Regions from separate parts of the Paraburkholderia sp. BL10I2N1 genome, predicted to be linked through region 1. Evidence: predicted binding sites of a transcription regulator. Region 1 holds the regulator's gene; each other region holds the start of a gene.
The links. Region 1 encodes FNR, which switches genes on or off when oxygen is low (the NO sensors DNR and NnrR bind a similar motif). Its sites were predicted from a motif close to TTGATNNNNATCAA; they were not measured.

Region 2: a site for FNR is predicted at 5,595-5,608, ahead of B0G77_RS02435 (fatty acid desaturase). Genes of this name have one in related genera too.
Region 3: a site for FNR is predicted at 2,119-2,132, ahead of B0G77_RS22315 (cytochrome C). Genes of this name have one in related genera too.

Annotation. Positions count from the first base shown of each region.
Region 1 is NZ_SNWA01000002.1:2,424,300-2,433,928, reverse strand. Features, by position in the region: partial or broken gene B0G77_RS33200 (universal stress protein) at 1-82, shown strand, start outside; gene B0G77_RS33195 (universal stress protein) at 199-675, opposite strand; partial or broken gene B0G77_RS33190 (response regulator transcription factor) at 921-1,567, shown strand; partial or broken gene B0G77_RS33185 (hypothetical protein) at 1,855-2,280, shown strand; gene fnr (fumarate/nitrate reduction transcriptional regulator Fnr) at 2,680-3,411, shown strand; gene B0G77_RS33175 (nitroreductase) at 3,943-4,872, shown strand; gene B0G77_RS33165 (cytochrome C) at 5,149-5,490, shown strand; gene B0G77_RS33160 (DUF3564 family protein) at 5,547-5,921, shown strand; partial or broken gene B0G77_RS44810 (hypothetical protein) at 5,966-6,405, shown strand; partial or broken gene B0G77_RS33150 (ABC transporter permease) at 6,480-6,850, opposite strand; gene B0G77_RS33145 (DUF2964 family protein) at 6,900-7,091, opposite strand; gene B0G77_RS45630 (universal stress protein) at 7,216-8,043, opposite strand; gene B0G77_RS33135 (potassium channel family protein) at 8,366-9,196, opposite strand.
Region 2 is NZ_SNWA01000001.1:513,331-522,959, forward strand. Features, by position in the region: gene tehA (dicarboxylate transporter/tellurite-resistance protein TehA) at 100-1,140, shown strand; gene B0G77_RS02420 (phytanoyl-CoA dioxygenase family protein) at 1,209-2,003, opposite strand; gene B0G77_RS02425 (IS110 family transposase) at 2,253-3,557, shown strand; gene B0G77_RS02430 (RNA-guided endonuclease TnpB family protein) at 3,827-5,257, opposite strand; gene B0G77_RS02435 (fatty acid desaturase) at 5,728-6,816, shown strand; gene B0G77_RS02440 (non-heme iron oxygenase ferredoxin subunit) at 6,863-7,207, shown strand; gene B0G77_RS02445 (FAD-dependent oxidoreductase) at 7,204-8,451, shown strand; gene B0G77_RS02450 (sugar phosphate isomerase/epimerase) at 8,448-9,359, shown strand; gene B0G77_RS02455 (LacI family DNA-binding transcriptional regulator) at 9,319-9,629, opposite strand, start outside.
Region 3 is NZ_SNWA01000002.1:92,613-102,241, reverse strand. Features, by position in the region: partial or broken gene B0G77_RS22335 (universal stress protein) at 1-367, shown strand, start outside; gene B0G77_RS22330 (universal stress protein) at 523-996, opposite strand; partial or broken gene B0G77_RS22325 (alcohol dehydrogenase) at 1,264-1,446, opposite strand; gene B0G77_RS22320 (DUF1488 domain-containing protein) at 1,559-1,834, opposite strand; gene B0G77_RS22315 (cytochrome C) at 2,225-2,530, shown strand; gene B0G77_RS22310 (DUF3564 family protein) at 2,625-2,927, shown strand; gene B0G77_RS45570 (universal stress protein) at 3,023-3,868, opposite strand; gene B0G77_RS22300 (LysR family transcriptional regulator) at 4,225-5,133, opposite strand; gene B0G77_RS22295 (hypothetical protein) at 5,198-5,443, opposite strand; gene B0G77_RS22290 (EAL domain-containing protein) at 5,822-8,686, shown strand; gene B0G77_RS22285 (zinc-binding alcohol dehydrogenase family protein) at 8,767-9,629, shown strand, end outside.

The DNA of each region.
Region 1 (9,629 bases):
GGCACGTAAGGACGACGCGCACCTGATCCGCCGCTATGCCTTTTGCCGCCAGGACCTGGTCAGGCCGGTCTTCACCAAGGAACCAGGTGCGAGAGCCTGCGCCTCGCGATCATCGATGAGCGCAAAAGACGGGCATCTCTCTTTGATTTAGCTGACGCGTCTTTTAAAGACGCGCCACATTGAGTTCCGCTCGCAGTCTTACAGACCTGAAGGGATCGGCTCGACGTCCGGATCGTGCCGGACGAGCAATACGGGCAGATCAGTCGTCCGGACGAAAGACTCGGCAACACTACCCATAAGCGTCCGCCGCCAGCCGCGGCGTCCGTGGGTGCCCATCACGACGAGATCGGCCTCGCATTCGTCGGCCGCGCGGCTGAGAACGCCGGCGATGTCTTCGCCCCAGGAATCGATCACACGGGCGACGCCGCGTACGTGAGCTTGCCGGAAGCATTCGTCTGCGTCCTGGAGCGCCGCCGTTGCTGCGTCGGTTGCCACGGTGCCGGTCGGCAGTACGTCGACAAAAGCGGGGCCGAGATCTGTAAGTTGAGTTGCGTGCGGCACGACGCAAATAGCCGTCACCGTGGCATCTGCCGCCTGCGCCAGCTTCACCGCTTCCTCGAGCGCAAGCTGCGCAGCCGGACTGCCGTCGATTGCGGCGAAGATTCGCTTGTACATGAACGCCTCCTGGACTCGCGCCCTTTTCCCATGATGGCGAGGCCGTCGCGGCCCTGCCCGAGCACTCAGTCTGCCGTGCAGCATCGACGTGACGTTTGACAAGAATCAACCGCTGCTCTGGTTGTCATTGGATGTCGCGGGCGCACGCCAGATGCATCCCGTACCGGCAGCAGACGCCTGAAGGGGGCAGAATTGGAACGACCATGCCACAATTGGGGTCGCGCAACGGGCGAAGGGGCTCAACCATGACAAAGGTGCTGATAGCCGACGACCACACGCTGGTGCGCGATGGCCTGCGGCATATCCTGCAGAATGCAAGCGGCTTCGAAGTGATCGGTGAGGCGAACGATGGAACGAGCACGATCGCACTGATTCGCGATATGGAAGCCCACGTGCTGGTACTCGATCTGTCGATGCCCGGCCGCAACGGCGTCGAGCTCATCAAGCAGATCAAGGACGAAAAGCCTGCCTTGCGCATCCTCGTGCTGACCATGCATGCGGAACAGCAATATGCGGTACGCGCGTTCAAGGCCGGCGCATCCGGCTATCTGACGAAGGAAAGCGCCAGCGCCGAACTGGTCTCGGCGGTCACCAAGGTCGTGAGCGGTGGCATTTACGTCAGCCTTGCGATGGCGGAGCAGTTCGCGCAGAGTCTGAACGAACCGGTCGATACGTTGCCGCATCAGCGTCTGTCAGACCGCGAATTCGACGATTTCCGACGCATTGCGGCTGGCCAGACGATCTCCGAAATCGCCCAGGAGCCGTGTGTCAGCGCGAAGACGGTCAGCACCTACAAGACGCGCATCCTTGAAAAGATGCAGATGCCGCACGAAGCCGCGCTTGTGCGCTACGCGCTGCGACACAGCTTTTTGGTGACGAGGACGAGATCTGACCGGGGCGCCGTTCTGCTTCCGTTTTCTGCGACACGGAGAAGTGGCACACACCCGCCTGATTCGACAGAGGTCATGGCAAGGTTCTTACGCTTCATGCTGCATGCAGGTCAGCCTTCGTTTGTAAAAGCGCCCTGCCGCACGTCAGAAATTCCCTACTTCACATCAGCAGATCCTACGCGATTCTCCGTGAACGCTAATTTCGCATGACCTGCGCGTCGACAATACTGAAATCGACAGCCAGCCAGATTCGATGTCAATGGCCGGTAGACAACGCGGGAGACACCTCATGCGCCCTGTTCATTTTCTCACCAGGCAGGAAATCTTCGACCACGTAGTCGAACACCTTTTTGATCAGCGGCGCGCTGCGTTGCTCCCGAAGGGCGGCGCAGCATATCGGTGATCGTGCGGTGGGTGTCCGACTGGCAGCTTTACCCGTCCTGCCGACTACACCTCTTCGATGGAGGGGGTGCCGGTCCGGTACCTGATCGGGCCGGCACTCGGTCACCCCGCTGATATGGACGCCGGAATTACCGCGCTGCGCAAGGCGCTGTTGCGGACGAGGATCAACGTCTACGACGAATCTACCGTGACTCTGTTGAGCTGCCTGCAAAACGTCGATGACTTGTTCGGCGTCTGTGAATGGCACGACAGACTGCTGTCGATTGCCAGGGAATATGGATTGAGCGCCGAATTAATCCGTCGCGCGGCATAACTATCCGTGGTTTCAGAGGGTCGGGCTCGTCGTCGCGTAGGATTTTCCCTACACGTCTTCCGCGACGCCTACCTGAACTTCATACACGGACGATTTAATTTTGAGACAACACCGACCATACTGAAACGCATGACTTGCGACACAACCGATGCAACGCAGAAGGTCTTTCTGGTCGAAGACTCGCTCGCCATCCGGCACCGGATGATTTCGCGAAGCCTGCATGGCGATCAGAGCGCACGACATCTTCGACAAGACCAGCGAGTTCCTGCTGGCCCGCGACACGATCAAGAAATTTGCGCGCAAGCGGGCTCGCATGCGCCACTCAGGAAAGAGGAGCACATCATGTCTGACGTTGCCCAATACCCCGTCGCCGCGCCAGTTGTCCGGATCGCGCCGCCCATGCCGCGCGCCCTCAATGGAACGTCCTCTGCAACTGCGGTAAATCGGCCGACCTCGCGCTGCTCCAGTTGCGCCATGCGCGCCGTCTGCCTGCCGCAGGGCCTCTCGCCCCTTGACCTTCAGCGCCTCGACGCGATCATCTGCTCGACGCGCATGGTCAGGCAGGGAGAGGCGCTCTATCGCACGGGCGATGCTTTCCAGAGCATGTATGCGGTGCGTGCAGGGTCGTTCAAGACCGTCGTCATGCATCGCGACGGACGCGAGCAGGTGACCGGCTTTCATCTCGCGGGCGACGCACTCGGTCTGGATGGCGTGAGCACAGGCCATCACAGCTTCGATGCGATTGCCATCGAAGACAGCAACGTCTGCATCATCCCGTTTCACCTGCTCGAATCGTTGTGCCGGGAGGTCAAGGGAATCCAGCAGCACGTGCACCGGATGATGAGCAGCGAGATCGTCCGGGAATCCGTCCTGATGCTGCTGCTGGGCACGATGTCGGCCGAGCAGCGTGTCGCGGCCTTCCTGCTCAATCTTTCGACCCGGCTCAGGGCTCGCGGCTACTCGTCGGCGGAGTTCAACCTGCGGATGACGCGCGAGGAAATCGGCAGCTACCTCGGCATGAAACTCGAAACCGTCAGCCGCATGTTCTCGAAATTCCAGCGTGAGGGGCTGGTCGATGCGCGCGGCAAACAGATTCGCATCCTCAACCCTGACGGACTGGAGCGTGTCTGACCGGATGCGCCCTGTCACAAACGGCGACATGAGGTGGCAAGATGCGGAGCGTTCAGATGCGCTATCCGGACGACGGGACGGCCGCCCGTTTTTGCGTCACCTCAGCAACGTTCCCCTGGACGGCGCCGGATCGGATAATTCCATCTCGCCTGGCAGCGCCGGGCTGCCATCGAATACCATCGCACGCATCGCTCGTCTTACGTCGCCGGTTGACCTGCACAGAACTGGATCCCTCACCACCGGCGCGACAATGAGTGCGGTCGCGTGCAGTCGCAGGCGCCGATTTCAGCGCGAGACGGACGCCGTGCCTTGACCTGGGTCAGGTGTGTCGTGCCTCAATCTGACAGGATAAACCGGTTACCTGAAACTGATCGGCCTGGCTCTCAAGAGCGATCTGTCACAGGGTAGTCCGTCACGCGGGAGGCTTGAATGAAAACAACGCCCTACATGGCAGCATGATCCGTATCGGAACAGCAACTCGATCCACACGCCAGCCTTGAAGAGAAGCTGCGCTTTGCGTTGCGGTACGCCGTGCTCGCGCCGTCCAGCCACAATACGCAACCTTGGCATTTCATCGTCGACGGCGACGCTATCACGCTGTGTGCCGACCGCCTGCGCGCCCTGTCTGTCGTTGATCCGTTCGACCGCGAACTGATCATCAGCTGCGGCGCAGCGCTTTTCAATCTGCGCGCCGCATTGAGTCACCTGGGGCTTGCCTATGCCATCACTTTGTTCCCGTCGTCCGCCGATCCGGATGTCCTCGCGCATCTGAAGATCGTGCCCGACGGACATTGTGACGCCACGCTGGCGCCGCTATTCGAGGCGATTGCCAGGCGCGTCACCAACCGTGCGGCATTCTCCAGTGAACCCGTGTCGCCCGACGTCCAGCAAAGGCTGCGCGAAGCTGGCATGGCCGAGGGTGCCGACGTCATCTGCATCGATGCGGTGGGCGAGCGCGAGCGTATCGCCGAGCTCATCGCCGAAGCAGACCTCGTGCAGTTCCACGACCCACGCTTTCGACGTGAACTGGCGAGCTGGATTCACTCAAGCCGCCGCGAGGATGGTATGCCGGCGCTGTCGGCCGGCCTTCACGTGCTTCAGGACGTCGCGGCGCCGTTGGTCGCGCTGGCGATTCGCACGTTCGACCTGGGTGACGGAATGGCGGCGACGCACCGGTCGCTGGTTACGGGTTCGCCGCTCTTTCTGTGCCTTGCAACGGGCGTCGATGACGCGCCCGCGTGGCTGGCAGTCGGCCAGGCACTGGAGCGTGTGCTGCTGACAGCAGTTATTGAGGGATTGAGCGCCTCATATCTCAATCAACCGATCGAAGTCGATACCTTGCGCGACAGGCTACTCGCAACACCCGGTCTCGACACGATGCCACAACTGCTTCTGCGTATCGGTCGAGGAACGCCGGTGGAACATTCGCCACGCCGCCCGTTGGCGACCGTGATGTCGTAACGATGTGACCTGCTGGATGTTTATCCTGATCCGACGCCTCCCGCCCAGGCGCAATCTCCCACGCAAAAGCTGAAAAACCGCCATGCAGACGTACGGGCTTGCCGTCGGCTTTTTTCATCGTCTGCCTGACCACATGTTCGATCCTGGTCCGGTGCGCATCAAATGCGGTCAGCAGATCGCTCCTCCTCGCGCACAACAGTCTCATTGACATGTGTCAACGACACGGATCACGACTCCCGTACACTCGGTTCAAGACCTGTTCGGGGAGTGTGTTTCATGAACGCCCTTCAAAGCACCTGCGTCAACTTCGGTATCGTTAGCCTGCTCGTCGCGGCGAGCAACACGGTGCTGGCTCAATCTGAACCGTCGGCGCTGATTGACCAGCACCATTGCATGTTCTGCCACACCAATGACGCCCCTTTTCTTGCGCCCTCCTTCCAGCAGATCTCCGAACGCTATCGCAAGGCGCCGAACGCACGGGTCATGCTCGAAAACAAGCTGCGGCTCGGTGGCAAGGCCCATTGGGGCGATATCGCGATGCCCCTGCCGGCCGATCGCGGCGGACCGATAACGCCCGAGGACGCCCACACACTGATCATATGGGTACTGAGTCAATAACATCCTTGCCGCAGAGCAGAGTCATCGTGTGCAGCCCAAAGCGACTGGAGAACATCATGCGCATTACGGTCCATCTCGATACGTTTGACAGGGTCCATCCCTGCGCATATGCCATTCTCTGGCTCGATGACAAGACTCACAAATGGTCCCGCGAGGGTCACTTCGGCCTTGAGCTTCCCGAATGGGGCACCTGGTCGACCGACTCCGGCAACACGTTGATTCGCGCCCCGCACGACATGCGCTCCCTATGCATGCTCGACGGACTGGACATGCGCGGCGCAAGCGGACCATTCGAGGGCGAAACGGGCGCCGCGCACTGGCGCGGCGACGAAGGTCTGCTGCGCGCGGAGGGGCACTGGCATGTGCAGTGCATCGATCACGATCCGGCCGACGCTGAACATAGCGTATTTGCGGACGATGACCTCGGATAACCCACGCCAATCGTCCACACTTTCTGTCAAAGTGGGTTGATATTATGAGTCTGACTGTCAACCTTGACGGAGTCCGGCACGCGTACGGTCTCTGTTTCGTGCGCGCACCGTGGGCGTATTTCACCCGCCTGCCACTCCACCATCAATGCGGCGACCGCTGGGACCTGTCACCCTACGAAACGCACGCCGGTGAGCCATACGACGACAGCGCCGACCAGATCCTGAAGGTTGCTTTCGACGGACCGCTCTTCACCCCGACAAGGGCCGTGACGGCCAGGCATTCAGCGCCCTCGAGATCAATCGCGGCGATGTGCCGTGGCTGCGCACCGAAAGCTTCGTCGGCGGCCCACCTATTCATATCCCGGCCGGTGCGACGCTTGACTCGTTTCTGGAATCCGTTGAACTGTCGGGTGGGCACGTATTCGCTCCGCTGGGCTGGGGCGATCTGGCGCTTGCGCCGTGGCTTCGCAACGTTGGATCTTGATGTACGGATGACCCGAATTGCAGAGGTGCCGTATTGGTCGCCCCAAGGTCATCCCAGCATCCGTTTCTCGCCACTACGCCGCGATGGTCATTCAACTCGAAGTCCGTGCCGAGCGTCGGATTGTGCAGCTTAACGAATTCCGTGTCGTCGATCACGATGAAGCCGTTTTCGGCGTAGATGTCCTCGATGCGCCCTGTTTCATCTTCGGCCAGCCGAACAGGCTTGCGTCGTCGAGCCCAATGATGGTCACTGCCTGATAGGTGCCGTCGCGCAGCTTGACAAGCGCGGCACCTGAATAAAGCGGCACTGCATATTTGACGCCGTCGATGCTGCGCACCGCATCGAGCACATAGTCCGACATGCCGATGCTGCTGGCAATCGTCTGCACCGCCGGATCCATCACCCAGATGAGCAGCTTGAACGCGAGACGGAGAATGCCGTTCATGGCTTCAGTTTGCCAAAGGAAATGCGCGCGCGGCTTGCGCGGCGCGAACTCATGGCCGGTCCGTGGGCCGCGGATTGAGCATGAACGCAAGGCACGCCACACCAATGCCAGCGATGATCACGCCGTACCGCGTCAGACTATCCAAGTCGAACAGCAGGCCGCGAATCGCAGTCACCATCCCGCCCAGCGAGACAAATACGGCAACAGCTGCTATGACGATCCTGTGTTCCGCGCGTATCATGGTTTTCTCCTTTTCGGCGCTGCGGAACGCGCCGTATGCCGTGAGGAGAAGACTGAACTCGCGCCCCCGGATTCCATTTGACATAGGTCAGCCGTCGCACACGCTCCCGCCGCGCCCGTTCCATTTAAAGTGCTTGTCGTCCTTCCCGCACCAGCAGTACGGGGCACGTCGAAAATCTGACAAAGCGCTCGGCGACGCTACCGATCACCATTCGCCGGATGCGGCGCCGGCCGTGCGTGCCAAGCACGACGAGGTCTGCCCCGATACGTTCCAGCGTGCGTTGCAGACAACTGGCAACGTCCTCGGAGAGTCCCTCAGTCTCGACGATCTCTGCGTCGCCGGCGACGTCGTGCTGCGCCATCTGCGCGCGTGCATCTGCAAGTACGCGCTCGCCGTCGCTACGCATCGCCCTCGTCAACGCGAGCGGGTCATATTCGCCCGCATAGGCAAACGTCGTGGAACTCTCCAGCACATAAACTGCAGTGATCTTCCCCTGCGACACGGATGCCATACTAATGGCTTCCGCAAGCGCGCGCTTCGAGGATTCGCTACCATCCACTGCAACCAGCATATGGTCATACATGACGGTCTGCTCCATGTGATTAAAACGACCAGAAAAAACGCTCTGCGATATTCGCATATCCGGCGCGGGTGAGATTCCGGATCGCCCGATCCTCTGTTCGACAAGCCTGACCGCAGCGTCGAACGCCATGCGCAATGCGACATCGGAATCCTCGGCCAGGGAATGTTCGACGGGGATAAGATCGTTCGTGCGCGTGACCAGAATGAGGCGCACTTCGTACTGGCGATGCCCGGACCCCGCAGCGGTCGCTTCGATCGCCAGGTGGCAACCAGAGATATGCTTCGCGAAGCGCTCGAGCCGCACGAACTGCGCGCCCGCCTCAGCTTCGATTTGCGTCGACCCGGCAAACCCCAGATACGCTATCTGCATGCCGACTCCCATCAATCACCTCTCAGAAGCGTCCCGCCTCAAATCATCAAATTCCGAACTCGCCCGAGTACGCTTCACAACGCCCCTTGCGGCGTTATCCACCGGATGGACGGCGGCGGCACAACGCCAGGACCGAGCCGTTCATGAAACGCCGTCTGCCGGGCAAACCACCTCGCGGCGCGCAAATGAGCCAGCGTTCGCTGCAACAACCTGTCAAATCATCATCGGCGCATTTCTGTCTCGATTGTTGACGTGCGTCAAAAGCTGCGCGCTCGCGTAGCGGGCGCAGTATGAAAGGACGTTATTTCACTCTGCACGCTGTTCAGTCCGCCACATTGCGGTGATCCTTGTCAACGGACGAGCCACGTCGAATACCTGCTTCGCGCAGGTCGTGCACGTCCTTTCGCAGGGCGGCTATCTCGCTGTGGAGGTGTCTGATGTCGCGGTGCATTTCGCGCCGCAGCGCCTTCTCTTCCTGGCCCACAAACATGGCTGCGATGCTCGCAAACACCAGCGACAACATGCCATATCCAAGCAGCACAACGAAGGCGGCAAAAATGCGGGATGCCGGGGTCGTTGGTGCAATGTCCCCGTATCCAACCGTCGCACTGCTCTCGAATGCAAGCCACACACCCTCCGCATAGCTATGCACGCGCGGCTCCAGCCAGTAGAACACCGCCCCGGAGGCTGGGAGTAGAACCGCGGCGGCAACGAAGAGCCACAGCAATCGATTAGGCGAAAGAAAGTCACGTAATGAAAACACGATTCGCATTGCCACGACGCCCATGAAGGCTATTCGTAGCACCCACTCCAGCGGCGGCCACGGTGTGATGCCCCATGTAGCGCTTGCCGCTGCTCCAACCAGGATGAGGGCATCGAAACGGTTGCGGCGAAGAAATCGCCCTCGTTCGCGACTCAGATACGTTATCCACGCAAGCAGGCTCGCAAAACCCATAAACATGCACAGATATAAGGCTCGTCCCAGTTCGAACAGGAAAGACGAGCCAGCGGTGAGCTGCATGTAGAACGCTGGAATCGCAAGCAGGCTAAACGCGAACAGGACCCAGCGAAGCCAGCGCCACGCACGCACTGTTGCGGGATTGTCGTGCGAATCCACGCCGTCCAGCCCTGCATTGAGAAAGCTGCCGTCCATTTCCTGAGTTGCGCTGAGGCGGTGACAGATGTGATCCGGGAAGCGACATCATCACTGAGTTTCAGGGTGCGTGCCGCGACGAAACTTCACGTTGGTTCATCGTATGAGAACCGCACACGCGATCTTTGACCTGGATCACGAAAGGACGACGACGCCGGCCAGGCGCCTTATGAGGCCTGCGAAGATACGATTCGTGACAGGGGTTTCCGCACGGCCACCCAACGTGCGCCAGGGCAACGTGTATCCGGCCGAGCGCGTTTCGCGCTGCTGGCATGGCAAAGCGGCCGGCCGGCCGAGCTCCATTTGCGCGCGCCCGCCTGATTTCGCCTGACGGTGGCGATTTCGCGGCAATGATCAGGCTGCGCGACGAAGTATGTCGTGCGATCCTGGTGCCCTCCAGAAGGGAGCCAGGTCCGTGCCCGTAGCTGCCGGC
Region 2 (9,629 bases), on a different contig from region 1:
CCGGCATTCATGCGCGCCGGACGGACGCCTAAAGTGCCCTTCATCGACGGGCAGTGCTGATGGCGCTGCACCCCTCGCGCACTTTCAGGAGATGAGTTTATGAACGCGACACGTGGGTCGGTACCCGTTTCTTTCTTCGGCATCGCCGTCGGTGCGCTGGCGTTAGCCAATGCCTGGCGCGTGGCGGTACGGATCTGGCCCCTGCCACATGGCATTGCCCAGTTGCTGACGGTCAGCGCGCTGGCTGTCTGGCTCATCGTCGTGCTGGCGTACGGACGCAAGTGGCTGCTTCACCCCGATGAGGCCCGCGCCGAAATGAGCCACCCGGTGCAGTCCTCGCTTGCGGCTCTCGGGCCAGTCTCCAGTCTGCTTGCCGCGATCGCCCTGCTGGATTATTCGCGGCCCGTGGCAGTCGTTCTGTTCAGCGTCGCCGTCACAACCCAGCTGGCGTTGGGCATCTTCCTGCAAGGACGCTTATGGCAAGGCGGACGCAAGCCGGAACTCGTGACGCCGGCTATCTATGTGCCTGCGGTCGCGTCGAGCTTCGTGGCGGGCACCGCCTCGGCGGCTTTCGGCTGGGCTCAGGTGGGCTTCTGGTTCTTCGGCGCAGGCCTCCTGTCGTGGCTCGCGATCGAATCGCTCGTCCTGCATCGCTCGGCCGTGCATGAGCCGCTGCCCGAAGCGCTGCGGCCGACGCTCGGCATCCAGCTGGCGCCGCCGGTCGTGGGGGGCGTCACGTACCTGAGCATCAGCCATGGAGTGCCCGACCTGTTCGCGCAGATCCTGCTCGGCTACGGTCTGTATCAGGCCATTCTGCTGCTGCGTCTCCTCCCCTGGATTCGCAAGCAACCGTTTGCTCCGTCTTATTGGGCTTTCAGCTTCGGTGTCGCGGCGCTGCCGACGATGGCCATGCGAATGGTCGAGCGCGGCGCCTCAGGCCCGGTGGAATGGCTCGCGCCCATCCTGTTCGTGTTCGCAAACGTGGCGATAGGCGTGCTGGTGGTGAAGACGCTCGGACTGATGCTGCGAGGCGAGCTCCTTCCCGCCGCAGCCCCGCAGGACGGTGCGCGCGGCAGCGCATTGGACAATGCCCGATCTGTGAGCCGTTCAACCGTGCAGAACCCCGCTACCGGAGGTTGACCGGTGATGGCGACGAAGCCATTGCCAAACACACGCGATGCTCGAACTCTGAGCGAATCATCCAGAGATCAGCGCATCGCGTTTTTTCTACCTTCGGCATTCGTCGCTACGGCAATCTCATCGAGATTCTGCGGATACGGATAATCCAGCCCAAGCAGTTGCCGCATTGTCGGGCTCGCTCCGTTCACGAACGCATCGCCCACCATCGCGCGCAGATCTTCCATCGGCTTCACGAACTTCGGCAGGTACTGGATCAGCACCGCACTGCGATCCTGGGCGCTTCGATTGGGCATCGCGCAATGCCAGGTTGCACCGAAAAACACGATGGCGTCGCCCGGATCCGCCTCCATACGCTCGCACCGTTCGAAGAACCGGTCGGCCTCGCCCGGATAGCGCAGTTCGTGCTGCGTGTGCGGGACAAAAGCGGTCGCGCCCGTCTGCACGGTGAAGGGATCCAGCGGGATAGTCACCTGGGCGTTAAGGGGAAACGACGTGTTGATGCCGGCCGGAAAGGTGTCCGGCTGGTGGTAGTCCCAATACGGATAGTCGATGTGCGGCTCCTGCCCGGGACCATCCGGCAGAATCCGGTTGGCCGCAATCGACCCCATGATAAAGCCGGAGCCGAGAAAAAGCCGCATCGCCTCGACAATGAGCGGCTCTTCGGCCATTTCGGAAAACACGCTGCCCTTCGCGAGGAGATTCCATACGCGCCGCTGCAGATGCAGACGCTGCTCGGCAGCCGCCTCTCCCTGGAAATGCGTCACGGTCTGCGCGCGATCCTCCGAATGCGACATCACCGTGCGCCGCGCGTCCGCAATCTGGCTTTCACTAAAGCGGCCAGTTTTTTGGCAAAAACCGCACACGGACCATGAACCGGGTATCGTTATGCCACGCGCCGTAGCGCCGACAGCGTGGCTGATTCCAGCTGTAGTGCATCGCCTATTCGATTGCCTGTACTAAAGACTAGCTCTGGTCGCTGTCAGTCGCACATTCTGGTGAGCTTTGCTTCCCGTTGGAAAGATTTGGTATCCCTGTGACGCGGCCGGGTCGGTGCTGCGGTGCGCATTGTGATTCGCAGATTCGGAGCTCCCATGTCAGACAACAAGCTTCCTTTGCTGGATCCGCTCGCCGCGTTCGTGGACGTGGGCAGCGAACACATGCATGTCTCGGTGGGTGGTGATACGCCGAAAGTGTTCGGTACCGTGACCTCACAGCTTCACGCGCTGCGTGACTGGCTGCTGTCAGAAGGTGTCCATTCGGTCGCGATGGAAGCGACCGGCGTTTACTGGCTGCCCCTTTACGGGCTGCTTGAGGCCGCAGGTCTGGAGGTGCGCATGGTTAACGGCCGGCAGACCCGCAATCTGCCCGGACGCAAGACTGACATGGCAGACAGCCAGTGGGGGGCCACCCTCCATATGCATGGGTTGCTGCACGCCGGTTTCGTGCCTGCGGCCGACATCCGCCGGTTGCAGGACTACCTGCGCCTGCGTGCCGATCATGTCGCATCGGCTGCCAGTTGTGTGCAACTGATGCAGAAAGCCTTCGACCGGATGAATATCAAGCTGCACGACGTGATTGCTTCCCTGAGCGGTGTCAGTGGCCTGGCCGTGGTCCGCGCGATCGTGGCCGGAGAACGCTCTCCCGAGGCACTTGCCGCCCTGTGTGCCGTGCAGATCCGGCGCCGGAAAGAGCAGGCTGTCATCGAGGCCTTGCGCGGCACCTGGGCCGACGAGCACCTCTTTTTGCTGGAACAGGCGTTGCAATCCTGGGACCACTACCAGAAGCTCATCGCCGACTGTGACCGACGCATTGCAGCCGTGCTGCCACCCCATGACGAGGCACCGCCGCCGTTGCCCAGATCCACCAGACAAACGGGTGTCAACGCCCCGCATATCACCCGGCTGCGGGAAATACTCGCCCAGATGTGCGGCGGACGCGATCTGACCAGGCTGCCCGCGCTGTCAGAGTACGGCGTGCTGCAACTGATCGGCGAAGTCGGCATCGACCTGAGCATCTGGCCCACCGAGAAACATTTCACCGCATGGGCCGGGCTGGCGCCGGGTAGCCACGACAGCGGCAAACGCAAGAAAGGCGTGCGGCGCGGGCGTAATCGCACAGGCCAACTGTTTTGCATGATGGCGCAGAGTCTGGTGCGCAGTAAGGACATCGCGCTCGGAGGCTTTTACCGGCGCCTTGCCGCGCGTCGCGGCGGTCTCATCGCGACCAAGGCGCTGGCGCGCAAACTGGCTGGCTGGTTCTGGCGCGTGATGGTGAAGGGAGATGACTATGTCGAGCAGGGGCTCGCGCGCTATGAGGAGCAGGTACGCAAGAGCAAGGAACGCGCTCTGAAGCGGCTTGCAAAGGAATTGGGACGCGAACTCGTTCCGCTATCGACCGTTGATCACGCAACGGCATGAAAACCATGGACGCGGGAGGTTCATGGAAAAAGAGCCCGCGAATGCGGATGGCGCCAGGGCCACGCATCAAGGCTTCGACGATGACTTCCGGTGTGACCGAACCGGCTTCGACACTGTTCACACCTGTCTTCCTGGGTGTACGCGAATGGGTGTACGCGAACTGCTGTCGCGTTCCGGTGACGGCTCCCCGGCATGAATGCCGGGGCTTCCTCTCCAAGCCGCAAGAGGATCTTTTTCCTGCTTCATCGCAGAATGCCCGATGAACCGCTTTACGCAGCCACCAGGTCTTGTGTCCGCTCTATCCGATGTTCTGGACGAGGGCTTTCGCCCTCGCAGGCATGCGCCGGCCGCCCGCCGGTCGTGTTCGATTCCTTGCGCCTGACTGGCGCGACGCGCTTGCGGGTTTTGACGGCTTCGTATTCGCCGTGGCGCAGCCGCCCAATGCCTCTCGTCCTGATGTTGCAGGAGGCATTGTCATCGGCGTGCGCCTCGAAACCACAGCGTTGACAGACAAACCGCGCATCCTTGCGATTGTCCGGGTGAATGTGCCCACAGCGGGAACATTCGCGACTGGTGTTTGCCGCCGGCACCAGCCCGACCAGCTTGTTGCGTCGTGCTGCCTTGTAGGCCAGGTAGCGATGGATCGAGCCCCAGCACGATTGCAGAATCGACCGGTTCAGCCCCGCCTTTGCACGGGCGCCGTTGCGAAGCCACTTGCCCGTCGCTTGCTCGAGCCGCGCCTTCGGCGCTCGCGTCATGCCCTGGATCTTCAGGTCCTCGAGCACGAAGAACCGGGCGTCGGAGCTCGCGAGCGCGTGGCTGACCTTGTGCGCGAAGTCATTGCGCGCACACGGCGCATACGCCTTCTTGCGGACGAGCCGCGCGACCAGCTTGCGGCGGTTGGCCGAGCCCTTCCTGGCACGCGCAATCCGTCGCTGGTAGCGTTTCGCGCCGACGTCCTTGCGGCGCATCCGTTCGAGCGCGATCGCATCGGGCCTGAACTGCCTGCCATCGCTCGAGGCGATGCAGTTGTCCCGCACATTGCGGTCGAGGCCCAGCGTCACCTGCCCGATTGCTTCATCATCGAGACGGTTCAGTTCGTACGCCAGCTCGTGCGGCTCGCGCAGGATGAACGGGCTCGTATGCTCATAGCAGAAGCTCACGAACCACTGGCCCGCACTCTCGCGTACCACGATCGTGTTCGGCAGACCATACGGACGGTGCGCCTTGAAGGGCAGTTGCCCAAGCGGCTTTGCCTTGGTGCCAAGCTCGATCACGACGCCGTGTCCGGTATCGATGAACCGGAACAGTTCCTGGGTAATGACAACCGTGTTGAAGTCTCTGCGGGTTCGACGCCGCGGCGCACGACCGAGTCCCTTCAGTTGCCGTTGTCTGGCCGTCATCCAGCGCACCGCGCCGTTGCGCAGGATCTGGCTGGGCACCTCGTAGAGCCACGGCGTCAGCTCCCGATCCTTGAACTGCGCATACTGCTGGTCCAGCGGTGTGCGCACATCCGTCTTGCCCGATGCAAGTTCGAGCCGACGTTGCGCCGCAAAGAGGCGATCCTCGCTGACCTTGCCGTTGTAGATCGTCCGCTGACATCCAGTCCAGCGCCTGAGCATGGCTGCCTCCCCAGCCTCGGGGTAGGCCCTGAATCGAACACCGGATTGAAGTTTAGAGGACATATCAACACTGTACATCCATACAGTACCATGTCAAGCGTCGTGGGCTCGCAACCGCCGAAGAGGCGAACCTGCGGTTCGCGCGCTTTCCTTCCCCGCCCTGAAGAGGCTGTCGCAAAACGTGCAAAGCGAAACAATTCAGCTCTATAAGTGCTTGAATTGTCAGGGCGTGAAAAGCCGGCGCGTTTGCCTGCGTACCCTTTTGCGACAACCTCTGAAGGACGGGGTTTGACGCGCTTTCTGATCAAGCATAGAAGATGAGCCGGCTTTAATGCAGAATTAATTGCACAGGCATTTTTGCATGGAATTTATTTTCCATTTCGGACGCCTTACCTGGCGCGGCCGGCCGTGTGGCTTGATGGAAATCCATCATTTTTTGGCGTGTACACGCGGCTCCCATCATCTACCTTTGTCGCAACGACTGGCCCGCCTGCAACACCTTGCTGACGGGAAGCTCGCAAACACCCCCTATAAGCTGGAGACACCCCATGTCCTCGACTTCCCGCGTCGACGGCGGCGCGACCACGCAGAGCGCCGGCGACCAGGCCTTTGGCGACGGTATCGGCCAGCAGTGGTATCAGCCAGCCATCCCGCGCACCGTGCTCAAGGAGTTGATGAAGCGCAGCGATGCCGAGGGGTGGCGCAACTTCGGCCTGTGGCTCGCCCTGCTGCTCGCCTCCGGCGCGGTGGCGGCGATGACATGGGGAACGTGGTGGACCGTTCCGGCGTTCTTTGCCTACGGCACAATCTACTCGTCGAGCGACGCACGCTGGCACGAACTCGCGCACGGCACCCCGTTCAAGAGCCGCTGGGCCAACGAGGCCTTCTATCACCTGTCGTCGTTCATGACGATCCGCGAGGGCTACTGGTGGCGCTGGAGCCACGCGCGACATCACACGCATACCTACTTTCAGGAGCGCGATCCGGAGATTCAGGTCGCGCGACCGACGAAGGTCTGGCCCATCGTCGTCGACTTCTTCGGACTGGTGGGCTGCTCGCTGGAGATCGCCAAGATCGTGCGCCACGCGTTCGGCCGGGTCGATGCATCCACCGACGCATTTCTGCCCGCCACCGAAAAGCCCAGGATGATCTGGTCGTGCCGCATCTATCTGGCGGTGATCGTTCTCACGATCGGTCTGGCCATTGCGATGCACAGTTTCCTGCCGCTGATGTTCATCTGGACGCCACGTTTTTACGGCGGCTGGCTGCATCAGTTGCTGGGTCTCACCCAGCACGCCGGGCTCGCGGTCAACGTGAAGGACCACCGGCTGAACACCCGGACGGTCCATATCAACCCGGTGTTCCGCTTTCTGTACCTCAACATGAACTACCACCTCGAACACCATCTGCTGCCGATGGTGCCGTTCCATGCGCTGCCGCGTCTGCACGAAGCCATCAGGCATCAGCTTCCGCCTGCGTATTCCAGCCTCTATGCGGCTTATCGTGAGATGCTGCCCGCCCTCTGGACGCAGCGCTCCGACCCGTACCACGTGATCGAACGGACACTGCCGGTTAAAGACACCACGGACTCGACAGACACCCCACGCGCCGCATTCACTGCGCAGTCGAACGTCTGAAGCCTGCCCGCAAACTGCCAGACGACCGCCACCCAGGGAGCCTCCCGTGAGCATCGAAACGAACAATGTGAAGTGGGTCGCGGCCTGCGCGACCGGCGACATCGACGAAGAAGACGTGATCCGCTTCGATCACGCGGGCGCAAGCTACGCGGTGTACCGGATCGCCGAAGGGTACTTCGCATCGGATGGCTGGTGCACGCACGAGCAGGCCCATCTCGCCGATGGCTTTGTGGTGAACCGCGAAATCGAGTGCCCGCTGCATCAGGGACGCTTCGATATCCCGAGCGGCAAACCGAAAAGTCCGCCGGTCTGCGTGCATCTGAAAACGTACCCGGTGCGCGTTGAAGACGGCCAGGTGCTGCTCGGCGTACCGGCGCAGGAGCAGTCATGAAAAGCCTTCCCGCGATGGTGATCGTCGGCGCCGGCCAGAGCGGCGCGCGCGCTGCCCACGCGTTGCGCGACAACGGCTGGGACGGCGGCATCACGCTCTTCGGCAATGAAGCGGTAGCGCCCTATGACCGCCCGCCGCTTTCCAAGGCGGTGCTGCTTGGGCAAAAGACCACGGCGCAATGCGCGCTCTACGACGAGGCGTTCTATCGCGAGCAGCGCATCGATCTGCGCGTCGATGCGCCGGTTCAACATATCGACCGCGCAGCGCGCCAGGTAGTGCTGCAAAACGATCGCCGGGTTGACTATCACCGTCTGCTGATCGCGACGGGCGCGGCACCGCACCGGCTGACCTTGCCGGGCGCGACGCTCGCCGGCGTGCATTATCTGCGCACCGTTGCGGATGCAGGCGAGATTGCCGGCGAACTGGCACCCGGGCGGCGGATCGCGATTATCGGTGCAGGATTTATCGGACTGGAGGTCGCTGCCACCGCCATTACACGCGGTTGCGAGGTCGTGGTGATTGAAGCAGCGGCGCGTGCGCTGATGCGTGCCGTGCCCGAGGTTGTTGCGGCATATCTCGTCGAACGTCATCGACAGATGGGTGTCGACATACGCTTTGCCGTACAGGTCGACCGGATCCTCGGCGAGCGCCGCGTGAGCGGCGTCAGGCTCGCGGACGGCACCGATATCGCGTGCGATTGCGTCATCGCCGGGATCGGCGTGAAGCCGCGCACGGAACTCGCCGAAGCAGCCGGCATCGACGTCGCCGATGGCATCGCAGTGGACGACACGCTGCGCACCAACGACCCGCACATCTTTGCGGCAGGCGATGTCTGCTCGTTTCCACATCGGCTGTTTCGCCGGCGCATGCGCCTCGAATGCTGGAAGAACGCCGAGGACCACGCGCGCATCGTCGCGCGCAACATGCTCGAGCGCGGCGAAACGTATTCGGAAGTGCCGTGGTTCTGGTCCGATCAGTACGACATGACGATCCAGATCGCAGGCATGCCCGCGTTCGGCGTCACCACGGCGGTACGCGAAACCGGCGCGGCGTCGAAGATCTTTTTCGCGCTCGATCGCGACGGCGTGCTGGTCGGCGCAAGCGGTGTCGGCAACGTGGGTGACATTGCCCGCGACGTGCGCGTGGCGCAAGCGCTGATCGCGCGACGTGCGTGCATCGAACCGGCGCTGCTCGCGGATCGCAACGTCAAGCTCAAGCCGCTGCTGGCCGCGGAGGTGATATGACACAACGCCTCGACATCTATCAGTCGCTATGGGCCATGGAGCGTCGCCACACCGATGGCTGCGAGCGCTCACTCGAAGAAAACATCGAGTTGATCGCGCAGGCAGGTTTTAACGGCGTGAGCGGCAGCTACACGTCACGCGATGAAGCGCGCCGCCTGAGCCGCCAGCTCGCGGCAAACGGCATGCAAATCGAAGTGCAGGCCTTTCCGCGTAGGGTCGACGAGTTGCAACCGGTGCTCGAACTTGCAACCGAATTCGGCGCGCATCACATCGATCTGCAACCGGACGTACGGCCGCGACGCATCGACGACTGCCTGAAGCTCATCGATGGCTGGACGCGGCTCGCGGAACAGGTGGATTTTCCGGTGTACATCGAAACGCATCGGGACCGCATGACGACCGATCTGTATTTCACGCTGGATCTGCTCGATGCGCGCCCCGATATGAAGCTGCTCGGCGACATCTCGCACTACCTGGTGGGACGCGAGTTCGCGTGGCCCGTGTCCGACGAAAACCACGCCGCGATGCACCGCATCCTCGATCACTCGTGGGCGTTTCATGGGCGAGTCGCGAGCCGCCAACAGGTGCAGATCGAGATCTCGTTCGAGCCGCACAAGATGTGGGTAGACCTGTTTTTCGACTGGTGGCGTTACGGCTTCGAATCGTGGCGGCGTCGCGCCGGCCCCGACGACTCGCTCACCTTCACGTGCGAGCTGGGACCGAAGCCGTACGCGATCATCGGTCGCGATGGCAACGACACGACGGACCGCTGGGCGGAATCGCTACTGATGCGCGACCGGATCCGCGCGCTCTGGAACGACGTGAGCGGTGACGAAAAAGGTCATGCAGAAACAGTTGTGCGCGCAGCTAGTCGAGAGGCGGAAGATTTTCGCGCAACAGCACGGTGACCGGAATCTGCTGAGGCAACGCAACCCCTGGATCGCGATGATAGTGCCGCAGGATGATTTCGATGGAACGCATCGCTTCGCCGGCCGGATTCTGGTCGAGCACGGCGTCGAGTGTGCCTTCGATCAGCAGGCGCCGCGAAGTCTCGTTGAGTTCGTGACCGATGAATACCGTCGAGCGAACCCGGTTGAGCGAGACAAGCGCAGCAGCGACGCCTTCATCGCCCACTGAAATGTTGTAGATCCCGCGCAGATCGGGATAGCGCCGGAAGG
Region 3 (9,629 bases), 2.3 Mb from region 1:
GGCGTGGGACGGCAGCCGCGAAGCCACGCGTGCTGTCCACGACGCGCTACCGCTCATGAAGCACGCGAAACAGACGACGATCCTCACGGTCAACGGTGCGAAAGACGAGCGGCCCGGCAGCCGGATTCCTGGCACCGATATCGCGGCGGTCGTGGCGCGCCATGGGATCAAGGTCGAAGTCAGGGACATCACCGTGGCGCCGGACGCATCGATCGGCGAGGCCCTGCTGTCGCACGTGGCCGACGACGGAAGCGACCTGCTGGTGATGGGCGCGTACGGTCACGCCCGGTGGCAGGAACGGGTGATGGGCGGCGCGACCCGCAAAGTGCTGCAGTCGATGACCGTGCCGGTGCTGATGTCGCACTAGCTCCGCCGCAGGCACGCCGCCAAAGGGAGGCTTTGCGCGGAGCAAATCCCCGTGCAATTTCTGGCGCCCGGCTTCCGGGCGTTTCTTTTGCCAGCTTTTAATCCTGAGCCACCGGCAGGCAAGGCGAGCTTGACCGTCCTCTCTCGCCCAACCCCTTACAGGCCGGAAGGAATGTACTCGGCATCCGGATCGTGCCGCACCAGCAATACAGGCACCTCAGTCATCCGCACCAATGATTCCGCAACGCTCCCCAGCAGCATCCGGCGCCAGCCGCGCCGGCCATGCGTACCGATCACGATCAGGTCGGCCTCGCATTCGTCGGCCGCACGGCTCAGCACGCTGGCGACGTCTTCGCCCCAGGCGTCGACCGCGCGGGCGACGCCTTTCACGCGAGCCTGCCTGAAGCGTTCTTCCGCTTGTTCGAGCGCCGCCGTGGCTGCCTCGCTCGCCGCTGTGGTGGGCGGCTCGTCGACGAAACCGGCACCCACGTCCACGAGTTTCGCCGCATGCTGCACGACGCAAACAGCCGTCACCGTGGCGTCCGTCACCTGCGCCAGCTTCACGGCCTCGTCGAGCGCGCGCTGCGCGGATTCACTGCCGTCGATCGCGGTGAAGATTCGTTTGTACATGACCGCCTCCTGGGCTTACGCCCGCTCCTGTTGTTAGCGCGGATTCCAGCGCCGCATAAGGGAATTCTAGTCTGCGAGACGTCGAACGCCACAGGGTTGACCAGGATCAAGGCGGGCCACCCGTTCTGCACGGAAGCCGGCGAAATAGCGGGAAGCCAGACGAAAGGGCGACCCTCCCGCGCGCACGTTATATGCTTATACGCATTGGCAGGCCAGACCTAGCGAGGCAGAGTCAGACGAAAGCAGATCCGCGCCGAACCGCCACGGCGCACGGGTTATCGCTGCCGTGGGTACGACGTGCCGCTCGCCCCACAAAAATGCGTATGGAAACGACAGAATGTCGCTCATGTGAATTCCGCCGCACACGACGATGCCGCCCTTCGCCTCCGCCTTGAGCGCAACGGGCACCAGCGCGCCCACCGGGGCGAGGAGCAGCGCGGCGTCGAGTTGCCGTCGAATACCATCGCACGCATCGTTCACCTCCTGAACGGCCTGCCTTAACGGTTTGTCCGCACGCCAGAAAGGCGCTGCGCCAGCGTCCGCGGCCACCGACCTGGAAGATTCACTGGCAGAACCTGAAAAACCCGCTATGCAGAAGCACCGGCTTGCCTTCGACTTCCTTCAACATCCGCTCAGCCGAATGTTCGATTGCGGACCGGTGTGCTTCGAACGCGCTGAGCAGATCGTCCTCACGCAGCGACGCCGCGCCGAAATGATCTTCAAGCGCCTCTGCCGTCACGGCGCATTGAACCCGCTTGCCGTCCACCACAGCCGTAAAGGCAACCACCAGATCCCTCGCGCAATACTCTGGCATTTCCGGCGGAAAATGAATATGCATGACACTCGCCTCGCGCTATGCGTGGCCCTGTGACGCGGCAGCGGTTCGGCCCGGACACCGGCACGCTGCATGGCGAGGCCGCCGTCGCCACGCGCGACGTGCGCCTTCATACAGCATAGCCCGCCTGTGCTGCACTGCAAGACGTGGTACCGGGGCACGCTTGACCGGGATCAATCGCTCCTCGGCGCCAGATGATCTTGTGCCTGTCATGGGGTGCGCAGAGGGTCAGTTTCGGCCCGCAAGCGGCGCCCGCGCTGGCAGTAGGTGCATCCAGGTCGATCGCGTTGACATGGATCAACGACGCAATACACGCCGCCCGTACACTGAACGAAAACCTGTCCGGGAGTGTGTTTCGTGAGGGTCCTTCAAAGCACGTACGTCGCTTTCAGCATCGTCGGGTTGCTCGTCACCGCGAGCAACCCGGCGCCTGCTCAAACTGAACCAGCGGCGCTGATCGACAGTCATCGCTGCATGTTCTGCCACACGACCGACTCCCCGTTCCTCGCCCCGTCGTTCCAGCAGATCGCCGAGCGCTATCGCAAGGTGCCCAATGCGCGCCTCATGCTCGAAAACAAGCTGAGGCTCGGCGGCAAGGCGCATTGGGGCGACACGGCGATGCCGCTTCCCGCCGACCGCGGCGGCCCGATTACGCCTGAAGACACCCATACGCTGATCGTGTGGGTTCTGAGTCAGTGACATCACGGCCGCAGCCTGCCTGCGGGCACGGCAACTGGAGCAAGACCATGCGCATTACCGTTCATCTCGCGCGTACGCCATCCTCTGGGTGGATGTGGAGGCACATAAATGGTCCCGCGAGGGTCATGTCGGACTCGATCTGCCCGAATGGGGCGCGTGGATCGTGGACCACGGCAACACGTTCATCTGCGCGCCACACGACACGCGCCCCCTGTGCATACTCGACGGACTGGACATGAGCGGCCAGCATGGCCCATTCGAAGGTGAAACGGGGACGGCTGACTGGTGCGGCAACCAGGGGCCCGTGCACGAACAGGGACACTGGCACGTGCAATGCGTCGATCCGGACGCTGCCGTAGCGGAACACGGCGTGTTCGCGGACGACGACGTCGCATAACCGGCCCTGCCTGCAAAAAGGACGGCGTTTGACGCCAGGACTCAACGAGGTGTCTGCGCGTCAATGTCAACACGGTCCGGGGACTCTGTTTTGTCTCAAAGTGCCGGCTGCACTTCACGCACCAGCAGGACGGGGCACGTCGAGAACCTGACGAAACGCTCAGCGACGCTGCCAATCACCATGCGCCGCACGCCCCGCCTGCCATGCGTGCCGAGCACGACGAGATCGGCGCCGACACGTTGCGCCTCGCGCCGCAGGCAACTGGCGACGTCCTCGGAAAGACCGTCGGTCTCCACAACCTGCGCCGTACCCGCCACGCCCTGCCCGGCCATCAGCTTGCGAGCCTCCTCGAGCACCCGCTCGCCGTCGATCCGCAACGCCCTCGTCAAGGCAAGCGGGTCAAACTCGCCCGCATAGGCGAACGTCGTGGAGCTGTCCACGACGTAGACCGCCGTAACCTTGCCGTGCGCGAGCTGCGCCATGCGAATGGCTTCGCCCAGGGCGCGTTTCGAAGATTCGCTGCAGTCCAGTGCAACCAGGATATGTTCGTACATGTTGGTCTCCCCACGTTGGGTCAGACTAGCCAGCCGATCCGAAGATGCATCGCGGGACACGGGTCTGGCGGGCCTGTTCAGTGTGTCTGCCAGTCCGCCATCCGCGGACGGCTGTTCGAGCCATCGCACCGCTGCATCGAAGGCCGCGCGCAGCGCGACGCGCGGGTCCTCATCTGTGCAATGCTCGACCGGAATCAGATCATTCCCGCGCGTAATCAGGTCGAGCCTTGCATCGTAAAGACGGTTTCCCGAGCGGAAGCCACACGCTTCGATCGCGAGATGACAGCCCGAGATGAGCTTTCCGAAGCGCTCGAGGCGTACGAACTGCGCGCCGGCTTCGGCTTCGAGCTGGTTGGACCCGGCGAACCCGAGGTAGACAATCTGCATGCCGACGCCCATCGGTCACCTCGAACAAGTGTGCTGCTGCAAATCTCCCGACCGGCGTTGCCCGCGCGACGTAAAGGCCTGTGACGCCACACACCCTATGAATCGCCGGAAGCACCGACAGGCCCTGGCTGCGTTCGTTGGCTGCGATCGTTCGTCTGGGCGGTGGGCGCAATTGCGCTGCGCGCACGACGAAGGTGAAGCGCCTTCCCCGAAGAAAGCTTGCCGACGACGACGTCTCGCCAACCCGGGCCCGTAGCGTCATGATCGGTGCTTTCGCGCGCAACGACTTGACCTGCATCAAAGGCGGTTCGACTCGTGCCAACGCCGTGCGCAGGCTGGGAGATCGCGCCTGTCGCTCAGAGGCTCAGATCGGGATTGCGATGCGCCAGTTCGGTCACCCAATCGGTGAACGCGCGTACGCGCGAGCTCAGATGGCGGCGGTGCGGATAAACAATCGACAACGGAGTGGGCGGGGCGTGATAAGTCGTCAGGATTTCCGTCAATTCGCCGCGCGCGATCAGGTCGGCCACCATGAACCGCGACGGCTGGATGATGCCAAACCCATGCACGCCCGCTGAGATATAGACCGTCCCGTCGTTCACGGCGAGCGCGCCATCCAGCGATATCCTCACGATCTCGCCATTCACGTCGAATTCGAACGGAAACGTCTTGCCTGAGCGTGCGGACACGTAGTTGATCGCACGATGCTGCTTGAGGTCTTCGAGCGTGGCTGGCGTGCCGTGCTCTTCCAGATAGGCAGGCGACGCGCACGTGGTGATCCGCGCGCTGCCGATGCGACGCGCGACGAGGCTCGACTCTTCGAGCGCGCCCATCCGGATCACGCAGTCGACCCCGTCCTGAATCAGGTCGATGTTCCGGTCGGCCAGCCCCAGCCGCACGTCGATATGCGGATAGGTGCGGTAGAACTCGTCCAGCGCGGGCAGCAGCAGCGTTCTCGCGAGCGTGCCCGAGGTATCGACGCGAACCGTCCCGGTCGGGTTCTGCCGCTTGTTCGACAGCGACGACTCTGCATCCGCGAGTTCCGCGAGGACCCGGATGCAGCGTTCATAGTAAAGCGCGCCGTCTTCGGTGACGCTGACCTGCCGCGTAGTCCGGTTCAACAGGCGGACGCCCAGTTGTTGCTCAAGGCCCTGAATCAGCGTGCTCACCGATCCGCGAGGCAGGTCGAGCAGTTCCGCGGCTTTCGAAAAGCTGTTCGTCTCGACTACGCGTGTGAAAACTTCAATCGCCTGCAGGCGGTCCATACAGGTGTTCTCCCCAGGTGTTCCCCGTTAGTCATGTCTGAAGCTGAAGCGTGCGGACGTGACGCTATAACAGGTTGTAGCGACTGCGCAAATCGTTGATGACCTTCGAAGCGGCCGGCATGACGATCTCCCTGACGTTCGCACTCTTGCTGTCGCCATGCAGATAGTCGATGTCCCAGTTGCAGCCCCCTTCGTCTTCGATATGTTCCTGGATGGCGGTAGGACTCCAGCCGGTCGTATCCGGATTGTCCGCGAGTGCCCGTGAAACGATCTGCATCAACTCCTGCTCAGTTCTGAGTTCACGCGTCATGTCGACCTCCGTCGCAATGTGCGCAGGACCGCCGCGCCTTCGGGCGGGGCGCCGGTCGGGCGAGCCCCAGCAATTCCACGGGTTCACGGACCGAGCGGCGCAGTCATCCGGGCCCATCCCATCTTACGCCTGGTTTTTTTGCGGCCACGCCGGCGACGCGACGGCCGCTTTCAGCGCGTTGATCAGATCCAGCAGCCCATATCGCCGGGCCGCAGCGAATGCACCACACACAATATGCGCCCGGTCCAGGCCAATGGACTCGGGTCGATGTTCGCACAGCCCCGCGCCCCGGCGGGGCCGCCCCTTCAAGTTCCCGTGAGAACTGCCGATATAGCACGGTGACACTAAACTCATCCGGGAACGCACAAGGGTTGGCTGATGGGGAACTCATTGCGGTCATCCAGCAGGTCGGGCGAACTGTCCATTGACGGTTCGATCCGTGAGGCGCAGGGCGCCAGCAACGGTCGCCCATGGGCGTGGTATCGGGCCGGCGAGCAGCTCGATCTTGCCAGCACGAGTGACACGCCGCTCGACTGGCCCGACACTCTCGCGGAAGACGCACTCGCTGCGATGTGCGCCTCGCGTGGCTGGTGCGCATGGCCGACCGGCCGGGGCGAAACGGTGCTCGGCTGGCTGCTCGCGCCGGCCGGATACGCAGGTGACGAAACCCTGGCGGAACTCGCCCGCGTCATCGGCGAGCGAGTTCAGGCCCACGCGCTCGCCCGCGCGCAGAACGTGCAGCGCGTGCTGTACGACATCGCCTACCTCGCCAGTTCGATCCGGGAGCGGGCGGCCTTTCTGCATGCCATTCACGAACGTCTCGGCACGCTGATCGACGCCGAAAACTTCTATCTGGCGCTTTTCGATCGCGCGAAAGGAGTCGTCAACTTCCCCTATTACGTCGACGTGATCGACACGGAATCCGTGGACACCGATCACGCCCACCTGGTCGATCCCGCCAGGTTATCGCTCACCGGTTACGTGCTGACGACCGGTCAGCCGCTCCTGATCGATGCTGCAGGCATTGCACAAGCCGAAGAAAACGGGGTCTTTTTCTGCGTCGGCCCTCGCCCCGAGTTCTGGATGGGAGCGCCGCTGAAAAACGCGTCGGACGAAGTATTCGGCATGGTGACGATGCAGGTCTACGACGTCTCGCGAATTTACAGCGCCGAAGATCGGGCGCTCTTTCTGGTCGTGGCGCGCCACGTGGCGATGGCGCTCGACCGGATCCTGCATCGCGTCGATCTGGAAAAGCAGGTCGCGCTGCGCACGGCCGAGCTGTCGCAGCTCAACGACACCCTGCGCGAAGAGATCGCCGAGCGCAAACGCGCCGAGCATCTGCAGGCGACGCTCTTCAAGATCGCAGAACTGTCGAGCCAGCCAGTGGAAATCGGTGAATTTTTCCGCAGCCTGCACAAGATTGTCGCCGGTTTGCTGTATGCGCTTAACTTCTACGTCGCGTTCTTCGATCCGTTCACTGAAGAAGTTTCGTTTCCCTATTACATCGACGAATTGATCAGACACATACCGTCGGCGCGGCGCGGCAAGCGGGGCCTGACCGAATACGTGATCCGCCGGCGCGCTCCGTGCCTTTTCACGACGGACGATGCGCTCCGGCTCGTCGCCCGCGGGGAAATCGATCTGGAAAGCGAGAACATCCGCATGCGTTCGTGGCTGGGCGTGCCGCTCTTCGACGCCGACGTCATACGCGGCGTGCTGGTCGTGCAAAGCTATCAGGAGCACATCCGCTACGACGCGCGCGATCAGGACCTGCTGACCTTCGTCTCCCGGCATATCGACACCGCACTCGCGCGCCGCCGCGCAGCGGACGCGCAGCACGCGGCCAATCTCGAGCTCGAAGCGCGCGTCCAGGCGCGCACCCGCGAGCTCGATAACGCCAACGCGCGTCTTCTGCACGAGAACGCCCACGACGCGCTAACCGGGCTGCCAAACCGGGCGCACCTGCGTCAGCGGCTCGAAGCCGCGTGGGACGACCATTGCTGCCACGGCAAAAGCCTGTCTGTCCTCTTCATCGATCTCGACCGCTTCAAGGTGGTCAACGACAGTCTCGGCCACCATCTCGGCGACGTGCTGCTCGTGCAGGTCGCCGAACGGCTTCGCAGCTGCGTGCGCCACGACGACCTGCTCGCGCGGCTCGGCGGCGACGAATTCGCGGTGATGGTGCCCGACGCGCCGCTGCAGACCGTGCTTGCGATCGCCGAACGGATCCTCGCGGCATTCGACCAGCCGTTCAACATCGGCGAGCACGTGGTGTTCTCGTCGTGCAGCGTGGGAATTGTGGGCGCCGACAACAACTTCCATTCGAACCCGACCGATCTGCTGCGCGACGCCGACACGGCCATGTACCGGGTCAAGGGCCGTGGCCGCGACAGCTTCGCCGTGTTCAATCAGGAACTGCGCCGCGAACTGTCCGATCAGGTCGAGACAGAAGGCGCGCTGCGTCGCGCGCTGAAGCGCGACGATGAACTGGTGCCGTACTTTCAGCCGATCGTCGACGTAGGGAGCGGCGAACTGGTCGCGCTCGAAGCGCTGATCCGCTGGCGGCAGCCGAATGGCGACATCTGGGCGCCGGGGCGGTTTCTGCCGGCGGTCGAGGGCCTGAAGCTGATCGGACGTCTGGACATGTACGTGCTGAAGCTCGTGGCAGAGACGCTCGCACGGCCGGAGCATGCGGACTGGCCCCCCGTGCACGTGAACCTGTCGAGCTACAGCATCACGCGCCCCGACTTCGCCACCGAACTGCTCGTGCTGCTGGGCCAATATCAGGTGGAACCGTCTCGAATCTCACTGGAACTGACCGAAGGCGCGCTGGTGGCGGAGCCTGACCTCGCCCGCAAGACGATGCAGAACCTGGCGAACAACGGCATGTCGGTGATGCTCGACGACTTCGGCACGGGCTTCTCGTCGCTGAGCTACGTACATCAGTTCCATTTCAGCGGGCTGAAGATCGACAAGTCGTTCGTCCTCGAACTGACGACGAGTTCGCGCAGCCGTGCAATCGTCCGTGCGATCGTGCGGATGGCGGAGTCGCTGGGGCTAACCGTCGTCGCTGAAGGCGTCGAGGACGAGGCAACGCTCGCCGTGCTGCGCGACATGGGCGCCGCGCAGGTGCAGGGCTACCATCTGGCGCGGCCGATGTCGCTGGAGAACCTGGTGCACTCGAAGCTTGCGCCACGCGGATACGGGAGCGAACGCAAACTCACACGCATGCTCGCGCAGTGAGGGAAGGCCGAAGCGCCTGGGAGACTGTTCACCGGCCTCCTGTCACGCAACAATGCTTCATCCCATCCAGCGAGACCATCATGAAAGCCTTGCGATTCGAGCAACATGGCAACCCGGACGTCCTCTCGGTGCAGGATGTCGCAACACCAGCGGCCAGTCCGGACGAAGCCGTCGTCAAGATCATGGCGGCGTCGATCAATCCGAGCGACGTAAAGAACGTCGCTGGCCGGATGAGTCAGACGACGCTGCCGCGTACGCCCGGCCGCGACTATTCCGGGGTGGTGGTCGAGGGGCCGCCGGCATGGGCCGACGTGGAGGTATGGGGCTCGGGCGGCGACGTCGGCTTTACGCGCGACGGTACGCACGCGCAGTATCTTGTCGTGCCGGTGGCGGCGTTGCGGCGCAAGCCGGTCACGCTTTCGCATGAAGAAGCGGCCTCGATCGGCGTGAACTTCATCGCGGCCTGGTGCGGCGTGGTCGAAGCCGCGCAGGTGCAGGCAGACGAACCAATCGTCATCATCGGCCTCGGCGGTGTGGGTGGCGCCGCCGCCCAGATCGCAAAACGCATCGGCGCGCACGTAATCGGCGTGGGTCGCGGTGGCGCAGCCCATCCGTCCGTCGACGGGTGGGTCAATTCCTCTGCCGAAGATGCCGTCGCGCGCGTGCGCGAACTCACCAACGGTGGTGCGGCAGTGGTGTTTGATACGGTCGGAGGATCGATGTTCGAGACCGCGCTGCCTATGCTTGCGGTGCGCGGCCGACTGGTCGAAATCTCGGCGACGGACCGGCGCCAGGTGACCTTCGATCTTGCCGACTTCTATCACAACGAAAGCCGTCTGCTCGGCGTGGATACGCTGAAGCGCGATCTCGTTGCTTCGGCGGATCTTATGGAAGCGTTGCGGCCCGGCTTCGAAGACCGCAGCTACGTTCCACCCAGGATCGC